4 regions of the Solibacillus isronensis genome follow, and region 1 is predicted to be linked to each of the others. Evidence: riboswitches for the same ligand, from Rfam matches in the RefSeq annotation. Region 1 holds a riboswitch; each other region holds the start of a gene.
What was found. Region 1 has a riboswitch for S-adenosylmethionine ahead of M3166_RS18540 (bifunctional homocysteine S-methyltransferase/methylenetetrahydrofolate reductase). Riboswitches for the same ligand answer to the same signal wherever they lie in the genome.

Region 1 (3,037 bases):
TATCAGCCATCATAATGACATCGGCTCCCGCTTTTGCCAGCTGTTTTGCCCCTTCGACAAACCCATCGATTTCCAGGTGACGCGGTGTATCCAGCTCAACAATAACAGAGCGTTCACGTTTTGCTTTTTCGTGGAGCGGCTCTTGTTTACGTGGCTCCGGAATACGGACGAATTGTGTAGACCTGTGTTTTTCTTCCTTCGTTTCGATTGGTTGCATATTTGCCAAACGTTTTTTTACGGCTGCAATATGCTTCGGTGTCGTCCCGCAGCACCCGCCAATTAAACGGACTCCTTGGTTTACAAGTTCAACGGCTGCACGTGCGAAATAGTCGGTTTCCGATTCATAGACAACACGACCATCTTCAATATCTAATAATGATGCATTTGGGTAAGCCGATAGAAAGGCCTTATTCGGTAAATTGACTCCTTCAAATGCCTGAATCGTATGGAAAGGACCTAATCGGCAGTTACTCCCAACAATATCTGCACCTAGTCTTTCTAAATCCTGAAGTGCTTCATTTAAAGACATTAAATTTTGAAGGACACCCGGCTCCTGCATTGTCACTTGGGCAATGATCGGTAAATCAGTCATAGAACGTAATAGATGGACACAATGCGATAATTCTTCAAAATCGTAATACGTTTCCAGTAAGAATCCATCTGGTTCACCAGCTAGTAATACTTCCGCTTGTTCTTGGAACGCAGTTAAAATTTCGTCTAATGTCGCATCACTTTTTCGGATTCCACGAATACCACCGATTGTCGCCAGCACATATTGTCCATCCAGGGAAGCAGCACGCTTTGCAATTTTTAACGCAGCTTCATTAAACTCCTTAACACGATTTTCATAGCCATAACGTGCAAGCTTAATTCGGTTGGCTCCGTATGTATTTGTCTGAATAATATCTGCACCCGCCGCAATATATTCACTATGAATTTTTTCTATAATATCAGGACGTGCAATATTCATCTCTTCATGACAATAATCCAATCCATATGAATAAAGAAGTGTTCCGATTGCCCCGTCTGCTGTTAAAACCCGTGTTTGTAATTCTTCAAGTAAACCCATTGCCTTCACTCCATCATTTACAGTATTTTCAGTATATTAACGATACAAAAAAGCCTTCTTTCATTAAATAAAAGAAGGCATAATAGTTATCAACTTAATCCCTTCTCATCTTCTGGCATTTGCCACTGGATTTAGCACCTGACTTAACGTTGGTTGCTGAAGTTTCATCGGGCCAGTCCCTCTACTTCTCTTGATAAGAAAATAATATGAATTTTTAAAATAATTAAATGAATCATAACGTTATCTAATACTTCCGTCAATACCCTTTAGCCGAATGAAGTATTTCTTTACATAATTCGACTAATAATTTGTTCAGCTGTTTTTTTTCCATTTAAAATACAGGCACCGATTCCTACTCCGAAATAGGCACATCCCGCTAATAGAACATTCGGGTAATCATTTGCCAGCTGCTGTATAACTTCCGATAATGCTTCATTATGCGCCAAATCATAGCGGGGCATTTGGTCAACCCACTTTGTTACATTGACGACTGTCGGCTCCGCTTCAACACCTAAGCTAACACGTATATCTTCCAGTGCAACTTTCGTAAGTTCTTCATCAGACATAGCAACCAACTCTTCATAACGCGGATTAATATTTTTATAAAACAGGCGAACAAGTAAATTACCTTCCGCCGATGTATGTTTCCATTTACGGCTCGTCCATGTTGACGCATTGCAAACTAAATCACTATTATGCGAAACGATAAAGCCTGTACCATCTGCCGGTAAAATATCATCCGGTACATCAAAGCCCAAATACATCGTTAAAGCAGATGCCGTCGTGAACTTTTTCAACTGTTCTTCCAGTGAGTCATCCTGTATGACATGACGTACTGTTTCATTTGGAACAGCCAATACAACAACATCCGATAAAATTATTTCTTCTTCCAGCACGACTTCATATTGCTCTTCTTTTTTACGGATTTGCTTTGTTACTGTATTTTTCATGAATTCAACTTCCGGCAGCTGTTCCTCTAAGCGATCGATCAATGCCGATAAACCTGAGCGGAAAGAAATAAACTTCTTATTCGCAGCTTTTTCAAATTGCTCTCGATGTGCTTCGAATCCTTTAATAATCGATCCGTAGTTGTTTTTATAATCCACTAAATAAGGCAATGTGGAAGCCAGGCTTAATTGATATAAGTCGCCTGAATAAACACCCGCTAATACAGGGGCAATTTGCTTGCGGACAATTTCTTCCCCTAAAAAATACTCCAAAAACGTACCGATCGAGCTTTCTTTTGTAAATTTAGTATTCGGGATTTCTAAATCTTGAAGTGCTCTCTTCTTTCCTTCTTCAGAAATTAACGTACTCGACATGAGTGATTCCACACTCATCGGAATACCGAATGTCGATCCTGCCGGAATTGCATGGAGCTCATTATTCGTATGAATGTAAGAAATTCCTGTTTCGTTATAGACAAGCTCTGATTCAAAATCAAGCTCTTTTACAAGCTCTAAAACCCCTGGATGGCGAGCTACAATTGAGTCAGCCCCCGTTTCCATAATAAAACCTTTATCCTTTTCGGAATGAATTTTCCCGCCTAAATATGCGTTCTTTTCAATCAGTATTAACCGTGCTTCCACATTTTGCTCATGCATTTTATTTTTCAAATAATGCATCGTACATAGCCCGGTAATCCCGCCACCTACAACTACTACTGTTTTCATATCCATTCTCTCCTATTTCGTTCGCTTCTCTTTTATAAGTATAAACTTTTTTATGCGAAATATGGTCAGCGGGGTATTACAATTTATAGAACCACATAAGAAAAACCATCCTACCAAAAAACTATGTTAGGATGGCCTCTTAATTTATTTATAAGATAGTTGCTTTGTTAGGGAAATAATTTCTGCTTCCAAAGACGTGGAGCGTTTATCAAAATAACGTATACGTTCACTACTGCGATTTTCTAAATGTTTATTTAGATCTAACATATTCACTGCATCGCTCGCAAACAGTTTT
Region 2 (3,037 bases), on a different contig from region 1:
CTTTTGCTTTTAATTCAGCTGCTTTATCCGTATTTTCCCATGGCACATTTAAATCTGTGCGACCGAAATGTCCGTATGCTGCTGTTTGTTTATAGATTGGGCGACGTAAATCAAGCATTTTAATAATGCCTGCAGGACGTAGGTCAAAGAGTTCACGAACCCAGTTTACGATTTGTGATTCTGCTACTTTTCCTGTACCAAATGTATCAACAGCGATTGAAACAGGTTGTGCAACACCGATTGCATAAGCAAGTTGCACTTCAGCACGGTCTGCTAAGCCAGCTGCTACAATATTTTTGGCAACATAGCGTGCTGCATACGCTGCAGAGCGGTCAACTTTTGTTGCATCCTTACCAGAGAATGCTCCGCCACCGTGACGTGCATAACCGCCGTAAGTATCAACAATAATTTTACGTCCTGTAAGACCTGCATCTCCTTTAGGTCCGCCGATTACGAAGCGACCTGTTGGGTTGATGAAGTACTTTGTAGCTTCATCCAATAAATGAGCAGGAACTACCGGTTTAATAACGTGTTCTTTAATGTCTGTTTGGATTTGTTCCAATGTTGCTTCTTCATCGTGCTGTGTTGAAATAACGATTGTATCTACACGAACAGGTTCATTGTTTTCATCATATTCGATTGTTACTTGTGTTTTACCATCCGGACGTAAATATTCCAATTCGCCTGATTTACGCACTTCTGTTAAACGACGCGCTAATTTGTGAGCTAAAGAAATAGGCATAGGCATAAGTTCCGGTGTTTCGTTACATGCATAACCAAACATTAAACCTTGGTCGCCTGCACCGATTGCTTCAAGTTCATCTTCAGTCATTGAACCTTCACGTGCTTCCAATGCCTGGTCAACACCTTGTGCAATGTCAGGTGATTGCTCTCCTACTGCTACTAGTACTGCAAGATTTTCAGCATCAAAGCCATACTTACCGCGTGTATAGCCGATTTCTGCTACTGTATCGCGGATAATTCCTTTCATATCTACATAAGTAGAAGTTGTAATTTCACCAGATACTAATACTAAGCCTGTTGTTACCGTAGTTTCACAAGCTACACGTGCATTTGGATCTGCAGCTAAAATAGCGTCTAAAATGGCATCCGAAATTTGGTCACAAATTTTGTCCGGATGTCCTTCCGTTACACTTTCTGATGTAAACAGTCGACGATTTGTCATGTCATTTCCTCCTAAATCACTTTGGCAATTGTTTTTTATTGATACGGTACTCATTACCCATGTCCGTTATATTGCAGGAATTACGCTGATGCGTAGCTGCCTTTTTAACGTCAAGCTATATTTGCTTTAACACGAGGGTCTGAAAGGCTGTAACTATATAATTTTCGTTCAGTACGAAATTGTAAAACAAAATAAAAAAAATCCTTTCTCTCATAGCCGTGTTCATCACACGTGAGGAAAGGATATTACGTTTCGTTACCTTTCACTCTTATCGTTCAAGGGAAATTTTGCCCTTGCATCAGGTTGGCACCAACACGTATAAAATATACGCAGGTTGCCGGGTTTCATAGGGCCTGCCCCTCCACCAGCTCGGGATAAGAGTATCCGTTCAATTAAACATCTTACGCAAAAATTCAAGTACTGTCAACAAATTTTGACTTTTTTCGATCTGCTAAAATTTACGAAAAAATAATTTGCAATTAGTATAGATTATTTCACTTAATGTGTTATACTATTTTTGAATTAGGAATCAACTCCCCTCTATAAGGGAATACTATAAAAAAGGATGGTATTTAATAGATGAATTCGGTAGAAATTGCTAACGAGCTGAAAGAACTTTTAAACGGGGAAAACATCAAAACTCAATTATCTGTTCCACAATTAATTGAAAAAGCTACATCACGCGGAGAAGCATCGCTAACTGTTGAAGGCGCATTACGTGCTGAAACAGGCAAATATACTGGCCGCTCTCCTAAAGATAAATATATAGTAGAAGAAGAAATTTCAAATGACAAAATCGATTGGGGTAAAGTAAACCGTCCGATCTCTGCAGAAGTATTTGATAAACTTTATGTAAAAGTTATAAATTACTTAAAAGAACGTGACGAGTTATATGTATTCAACGGTTTTGCTGGTGCAGACAAAGAGTCTCAATTATCTATTAAAGTAATTAACGAATATGCTTGGCATAATCTATTCTGTCATCAATTATTCATCCGCCCAACAGCAGACGAATTGGCTAAACACGTTGCCGAGTTTACAATCGTATCTGCGCCAAACTTCAAAGCAGATCCGGAAGTAGACGGTACTGGATCGGAAACATTTATTATAACATCTATCGAAAAGAAAATCATCTTAATCGGCGGAACTGAGTACGCAGGTGAAATGAAGAAGTCAATCTTCGGTATTATGAACTACTTATTACCTGAACAAGGTATCTTCCCAATGCACTGTTCTGCAAACGTTGGAGAAGAAGGCGATGTAGCATTATTCTTCGGTTTATCTGGTACAGGAAAAACTACTTTATCAGCTGACAAAGACCGTAAATTAATCGGTGATGACGAGCACGGCTGGTCTGACAATGGCGTATTCAACATTGAAGGTGGTTGCTATGCAAAAACAATCAACCTATCTGCTGAAAATGAGCCGGAAATTTACAATGCAATCCGCTTTGGTTCAGTATTGGAAAACGTTGCGGTAGACCCTGAATCACGTGAATGCGACTATGCAGACGGTTCTTTAACAGAAAACACACGTGTCGCTTACCCTATCGACTTTATCGACAATATCGTCTTGCCATCAGTAGCAGGTCATCCAAATACAATCGTCTTCTTAACAGCCGATGCATTTGGTGTATTACCTCCTATCTCTAAATTGACTAAAGAGCAGGCAATGTATCACTTCCTAAGCGGTTTCACTTCTAAACTTGCCGGTACAGAACGTGGTGTAACAGAGCCAGAACCAGTATTCTCTACATGCTTCGGTTCTCCGTTCCTGCCGCTTGCTGCAACTGTTTATGCAGAGCAATTAGGTAAGAAAATTGATGAGCACGGTTCACAAGTATTTCTAGTA
Region 3 (3,037 bases), on a different contig from region 1:
CAGCCGCAACTTTCGCTAATGCCTGTTCTAAATCTGCGATAATATCTTCTGCTGCTTCTAACCCGATCGATAAGCGAATGAGCTCTTCCGATACGCCGGCAGTTTTTAGTTCTTCAGCAGATAACTGTTGGTGCGTTGTGCTCGCAGGGTGGATAATCAATGAACGGGCATCCCCAACGTTTGCTACGTGTGAAAACAATTCTACGTTATCGATTACTTGGCGACCGGCTTCGCGTCCACCTTTAATGCCGAACGTAATGATAGATCCAAAGCCGTTTTTCAAGTACTTTTTCGCCAAATCATGTGTCTCAAAATCTTCAAAGCCGTTGTAATTTACGTATTCCACAAATGGGTGGTCTCTTAAATACTCGGCAACTTTTTGTGTATTTTCATTGTGACGGACAATACGCAAATGAAGCGTTTCAAGTCCTTGCAGGAAGTTAAATGCTGCGTCAGCAGATAATGTTGGACCAAAATCACGCAATAGTTGAACACGAAGCTTTGTCGCAAATGCAGCGCCTGCTGTGTCAATCCCGTAGCGTAGACCATGGTAAGAAGTATCCGGTTCTGTAAATCCTGGATGTCTTCCTTGTGTCCAGTCGAACTTCCCTGCATCAACGACAATCCCGCCGATTGTCGTTCCATGACCACCAATCCATTTTGTTGCAGAATGGATAACAACATCCGCACCGAATTCAATCGGATTACTTCCGTATGGGGAAGCAAATGTGCTGTCGATTAATAAAGGAAGACCATTGTCATGAGCGATGTTTGCTACCGCTTCAATATCCAGTACTTTCAAGCTTGGATTTCCGATAATTTCAGCGAAGATTGCTTTCGTTTTATCCGTAATTGCCGCCTGGAAGTTTGCAGGATCTGATTCATCCACAAATTTTACTGTAATGCCGTAGCGAGGCAATGTAGTGGCGAATAAATTGTAAGTCCCGCCGTAAAGTGAACCTGCCGCAACAATTTCATCCCCTGCACCGGCAACGTTTAAAATCGAAAATGCTACTGCTGCTGCGCCAGATGAAAGCCCTACTGCAGCTGTACCCCCTTCTAATAAAGCAACCCGTTCTTCAAATGCCCCGACTGTCGGGTTCATAATACGAGAATAAATATTGCCTGTTTCCTGTAATGCAAATAGACGTTGCGCATGAGCTGTGTCATTAAATGCATAGGCTGTTGTGCGGTAAACGGGAACTGCAATTGCACCTGTTACCGGGTCTGGCTTTTGTCCCCCGTGTAATAATAAAGTTTCTGGTCTTAAATTTGTCATTTTATTACCCCCAAAAATTTAATCGATGGTGAAATCGGTGTTTTTTGAGGAGGATTTTTTAAATGAAAAAAACCCTCTTCAGTTAAGAAGAGGGTTGCGCATGAGCAAGTTTGCCTCCTCTTATCTTTCAAAATGATTGTCCATTTTGTAGGAATTAGCACCTTAGTCAGTTCATCACTTACTGGTTGCCGGGCATCTCAGGGCCTATTCCCTCCGCCGCTCTTGATAAGAGTTATGTGATTTGTGTTCCATCGTTGAGTCTCAGTATAAAACATACTAATCCGATATGTCAACACAAAAAATTAAAATTTTCAGATTTCTATTCAGATTACTCTTATCTGTATTTAACGATATGCAAAAATTCCTTCTCTATGAATTGAACAGACGTTAATAATCGACTTCAAGTAAAATATTGACTAAAATAAGCTTGAAGGTTATATATTTAAGTTTTTTATTACATAAAAAGGAGATGTTCACGTGAATACAAAAGAATTATTACGCAGTCATACATCTGTTCGTAAATATACAGGTGAGGAAATTTCTAAAGAAACTGTCATCGATTTAATCGAAACAGCACAAATGGCGGCAAGTTCGCATTTTGTACAGGCCTACAGTGTCATTTGGGTAACGGATGAAGAAAAGAAAACGAAGCTTGGTGAACTGTCTAAAAATGAATTCCAGTTCAAAACAGCGGGCGCCTCTTTCTTGTTTTGCGTAGATTTCAAACGTTTGCAAGTAGCCGGTCAAAAACATGGGGTTGATATTTCTGCTGACACGGCTGAAAACGTGCTTGTAGGAGTAGCAGATGTTGCATTATTTGCTCAAAACTTCGTTATTGCAGCTGAATCAATGGGTTACGGCATTTGCTATATCGGTGGTGCCCGTACAAATCCTAAGGAAATCAGCGCGCTGTTCAATTTACCGGAATACGTTTTCCCGTTATTTGCGATGACAATCGGTACACCGACAAAACGCAATGAAACAAAACCGCGTTTACCGGTAGCTGCGGTATTGCATGAAAATGGTTATGACGTTGATAAGTACGAGACGCTGCTAGATGAGTACGATGGAATTATGGAAGACTATTACAGCAGCCGATCTTCGAATCAGAAGACTGCAACATGGACGAAACAAATGGCTGATTACTTAGTTGAACAAAACCGTCCGCATATTAAAGACTTCCTTGCTTCACAAGGCTTTACTTGGAAGTAAGCTAATAAAAAGGAGTATGCCGCAAAATGGCATACTCCTTTTGTTTTATTTCAACCCTTCAATTTGCAATGCTTTTACAGGCTGGAAATCTTCTCCTGTTTTCGCGTACGTTATCGTCGCCTGGTCACCTTCTTGCAAGTATATTGCAAACGGTGCAACTTCCGTAGAAACGATGAAGTTTTCACCTGTGTTCGCCAGGAAGGATACAATTGTGAAATCACCTACACGCTCTTTATAAACACGCACGACTTTTACCGTCGCTTTGGCCTCTTCGGCATTCGAAGTACCATCTACCGTACTGCCGCCACGGCTTAACGCTGTTTTATAAAGTCTTAACGCTTCATTTGGTGTTGTACCATATGCCGAAATTTCAGGATTTGCTGCTGACACGATAAAGTAATTTTGCAGGAATCCGTTCGCATCAAGTACAGCTGACAGCCAGCTCGCTTCACCGTAGAAGTTATAAAGGATCGGCATTTCGCCCTCCCATTCTTTTTCGATGAATTTTTTCTCGATAATTTCAAGAGCCCCTTGGGAATCCATATA
Region 4 (3,037 bases), on a different contig from region 1:
CAAGGATAACTGCGTGTGGTGTATTTGACGCACCAACTACTAATTTTTCATCTTCTCCGCCACATGCTGCTAAAGCAAGTACTGAAGCTCCTAAAATAACGCTTGATAATAATTTCTTCATTTGTTTTACCTACCCTTTTTTTAGTTTGTTCAGTTTATCGAAACCTTTTTTATATTCTGATTATTTCCCTTATAGACGCGCACTTTTTTAAAGTTTGCGTCCATATTGTTTCGATGCACCATTATTTATAATTACGGCCTTTTATGAGCCACTAACTATCGTTTGTCCACTCTTGCTGTAATGAAGTCCCCAATAAATTGGATAATGAATACTACAACTAAAATTAAAACAGTTGCCATTAATGTCACATCTGTTCGGTTACGCTGAAAACCATCAAGGAATGCCAGGTTACCTAAACCACCCGCACCGATAATGCCGGCCATTGCTGTATATCCTACTAAAGCTACCGCAGTAACAGTAATACCAGAAATTAATGCCGGTAAGCTTTCCGGGATCAGCACTTTCCAAATAATCGTAGAAGTTTTCGCTCCCATTGAGCGGGCTGCTTCAATGACACCTTTATCAATTTCTCTTAATGCTATTAATACCATGCGCGCATAAAACGGTGCTGCCCCAATAATTAGCGCAGGTAATGCTGCATTGGCGCCACGGATTGTTCCAAGTAAAAACTTAGTAAATGGAATTAATAAAATGATTAAGACGATAAATGGAATCGAGCGGAAAATATTCACGAGTGACCCTGTCAAAAAGTGTACAATTTTATTTGCCCATAATTGATTGTCGCTCGTTAAAAATAAGACAATACCAATTAGAAGTCCTAGTATAAATGTGATGACTGTCGCAACAGCCGTCATATAAATTGTTTCATATGTTGCTTCGAGCATTTTACCCCAATCTACGTTCGGAAATAATTGATTAAACATGCTCAATCACCTCCGCCTGAATTTCTTGCTTTGCTAAAAAGCTTAATGCTTCCGCGACTGCTTTTGGCTCGCCATCGATATGAATAAACAATGTACCAAACGAACCGCCCGTTGTATTTGAGATTTTGCCATGCACTATATTAACAACTACGTCAAATTGCTTAATCATTTGTGAGATGACAGGCTGTTCTGTCGTTGCCGCTGCAAATGTTAATTTAGCGATTTTGCCTTCTGGATAATTGGCTAAAATCTGTTCCAGTGATGCTTGCGTTTCCTGTGTTTCACCAGAAGCCTGTGATACGAAGTTTTTCGTAATTGGTGCTTGAGGATGCTGGAACACTTGCAATACATCTCCCTGTTCCACTACTTTACCGGCTTCCATTACCGCTACTCTGTTACAGATTTTGCGAATAACATGCATTTCATGTGTAATGAGTACAATTGTAAGTCCGATGTTTTTATTAATATCGAGCAGTAATTCCAAAATTGAATCCGTTGTTTCCGGATCAAGCGCTGAAGTCGCTTCATCACATAAAAGTACTTCCGGGTTGTTCGCCAACGCTCGTGCAATGCCGACACGCTGCTTTTGACCGCCTGACAATTGTGAAGGATACGCTTTCCCTCTTCCTTTTAAACCTACGAGTTCAATCAGCTCTTCTACTCGCTTTTCACGATCAGCTTTTGAAACGCCTGCAATTTCAAGTGGAAATGCAATGTTTTCTTCAACTGTACGTGACCAGAGCAGATTGAAGTGCTGGAAAATCATACTTATTTTTTGGCGTGCTTCTCGTAATTTTGCCCCGGAAGCTTTTGCAATATCCTGGCCGCCTACAATGACAGAACCTGTTGTTGGCTTTTCCAAACCGTTCAGCAGGCGGATCATCGTACTTTTACCGGCACCACTGTAGCCGATAATTCCGTATATTTCACCTTTGTTAATCGATAGGCTTACATTATCAACTGCTGTAAGTTTACCGTTTTTCGTGTTATACACTTTTGTAATATTTTGTATATCAATCATCGGTTGTACTCCTTCTAAATTGAAATAACCTTCCTGCTATTTCAAAATCATGTTCTATTCTCATTCAAAACCTCCGTTGAATGAAAAAAACCTTTCTACCAAGACAAGTAGAAAGGTTTCACATACATTTATACGGTAAACCGTTCTCTCATCTTTCAAAGTTTAAACTTTGTGTGAATTGGCACCTTTGCGTAAACGCTGGTTGCCGGGCTTCATAGGGCACTTCCCTCCACCTCTCTTTATAAGAGCAACGTTATTAAGTTTTATTATTATGAATGTTACTTTATCACGACAAAGTGACTACGTCAATTACTTTTTTAATATTTCATACAAAAACGGTACGGATTTAAATGCATAAATTTTATTCGTTAGTTCCCCGTTGTCTGAAACGATTAAACAAGGTACACTTTCAATTTTCAATTCATATGGTAAATCCCCTAAATAATTGATATTTGCCATACCAAGCGGAAGATCTGGGAGTAATTTCTCAATTACTTCCAACATTTTTTCCGACACTTCACAAGTGCCGCACATAGGCGTATATAAGAAAAACGCTGTCTGATCATACTGTTGTACGTTCTGTTCCCATTGCTGTTTCGTCCATTGTTCCATTATACTGTCATCCTTCTTTTACTAAAAATTTTGCCTGTAGTAAAATATCCCTTAAGATTTTAGTAGGTGTTTTTTCTACTTCTACATATTCATGAGGTATGATAAGCTGTGTCGCTTCGGGATATGCACGGTTCATCAGTTTACGTAACTTCTCACCGTTTTTATCTGCATCAAACATAGTGATAATTTCATCTTGCTCATATTCTTCCAATAAATCAATCAAATTGACTTCACTTATTGTGCCATTTGTACAAATAATTGTCACGTCCTCAGCTAATATCGGGATTAATCTCAATTTATCGGCACGTCCTTCTACAACAATGCATCTTCCCATATAACACGCTTCCTTTCATTCGACACCTTTATATATAGAATAACAAAAAAACACTAAAACCTTTATATAGAAGGCTTTAGTGTTTCATATTATTGTTCGATTAATGCAGTGTAAGCATCTGCGTC

Region 2: another riboswitch for S-adenosylmethionine. It lies ahead of metK (methionine adenosyltransferase); the one in region 1 lies ahead of M3166_RS18540 (bifunctional homocysteine S-methyltransferase/methylenetetrahydrofolate reductase).
Region 3: another riboswitch for S-adenosylmethionine. It lies ahead of M3166_RS14465 (O-acetylhomoserine aminocarboxypropyltransferase/cysteine synthase family protein); the one in region 1 lies ahead of M3166_RS18540 (bifunctional homocysteine S-methyltransferase/methylenetetrahydrofolate reductase).
Region 4: another riboswitch for S-adenosylmethionine. It lies ahead of M3166_RS12050 (methionine ABC transporter ATP-binding protein); the one in region 1 lies ahead of M3166_RS18540 (bifunctional homocysteine S-methyltransferase/methylenetetrahydrofolate reductase).

What each region holds. Positions count from the first base shown of each region.
Region 1 covers NZ_JAMBOC010000010.1:17,164-20,200, reverse strand. Annotated here, with positions in the region: gene M3166_RS18540 (bifunctional homocysteine S-methyltransferase/methylenetetrahydrofolate reductase) at 1-1,069, opposite strand, end outside; SAM riboswitch class I at 1,172-1,269, opposite strand; gene hemG (protoporphyrinogen oxidase) at 1,357-2,742, opposite strand; gene M3166_RS18530 (chemotaxis protein) at 2,887-3,037, opposite strand, start outside.
Region 2 covers NZ_JAMBOC010000001.1:13,829-16,865, reverse strand. Annotated here, with positions in the region: gene metK (methionine adenosyltransferase) at 1-1,186, opposite strand, end outside; SAM riboswitch class I at 1,452-1,567, opposite strand; gene pckA (phosphoenolpyruvate carboxykinase (ATP)) at 1,766-3,037, shown strand, end outside.
Region 3 covers NZ_JAMBOC010000003.1:138,310-141,346, reverse strand. Annotated here, with positions in the region: gene M3166_RS14465 (O-acetylhomoserine aminocarboxypropyltransferase/cysteine synthase family protein) at 1-1,279, opposite strand, end outside; SAM riboswitch class I at 1,397-1,511, opposite strand; gene nfsA (oxygen-insensitive NADPH nitroreductase) at 1,757-2,491, shown strand; gene M3166_RS14455 (hypothetical protein) at 2,537-3,037, opposite strand, start outside.
Region 4 covers NZ_JAMBOC010000002.1:49,153-52,189, forward strand. Annotated here, with positions in the region: gene M3166_RS12040 (MetQ/NlpA family ABC transporter substrate-binding protein) at 1-121, opposite strand, end outside; gene M3166_RS12045 (methionine ABC transporter permease) at 277-945, opposite strand; gene M3166_RS12050 (methionine ABC transporter ATP-binding protein) at 938-1,966, opposite strand; SAM riboswitch class I at 2,112-2,214, opposite strand; gene M3166_RS12055 (thioredoxin family protein) at 2,276-2,578, opposite strand; gene M3166_RS12060 (toprim domain-containing protein) at 2,586-2,912, opposite strand; gene gcvH (glycine cleavage system protein GcvH) at 3,002-3,037, opposite strand, start outside.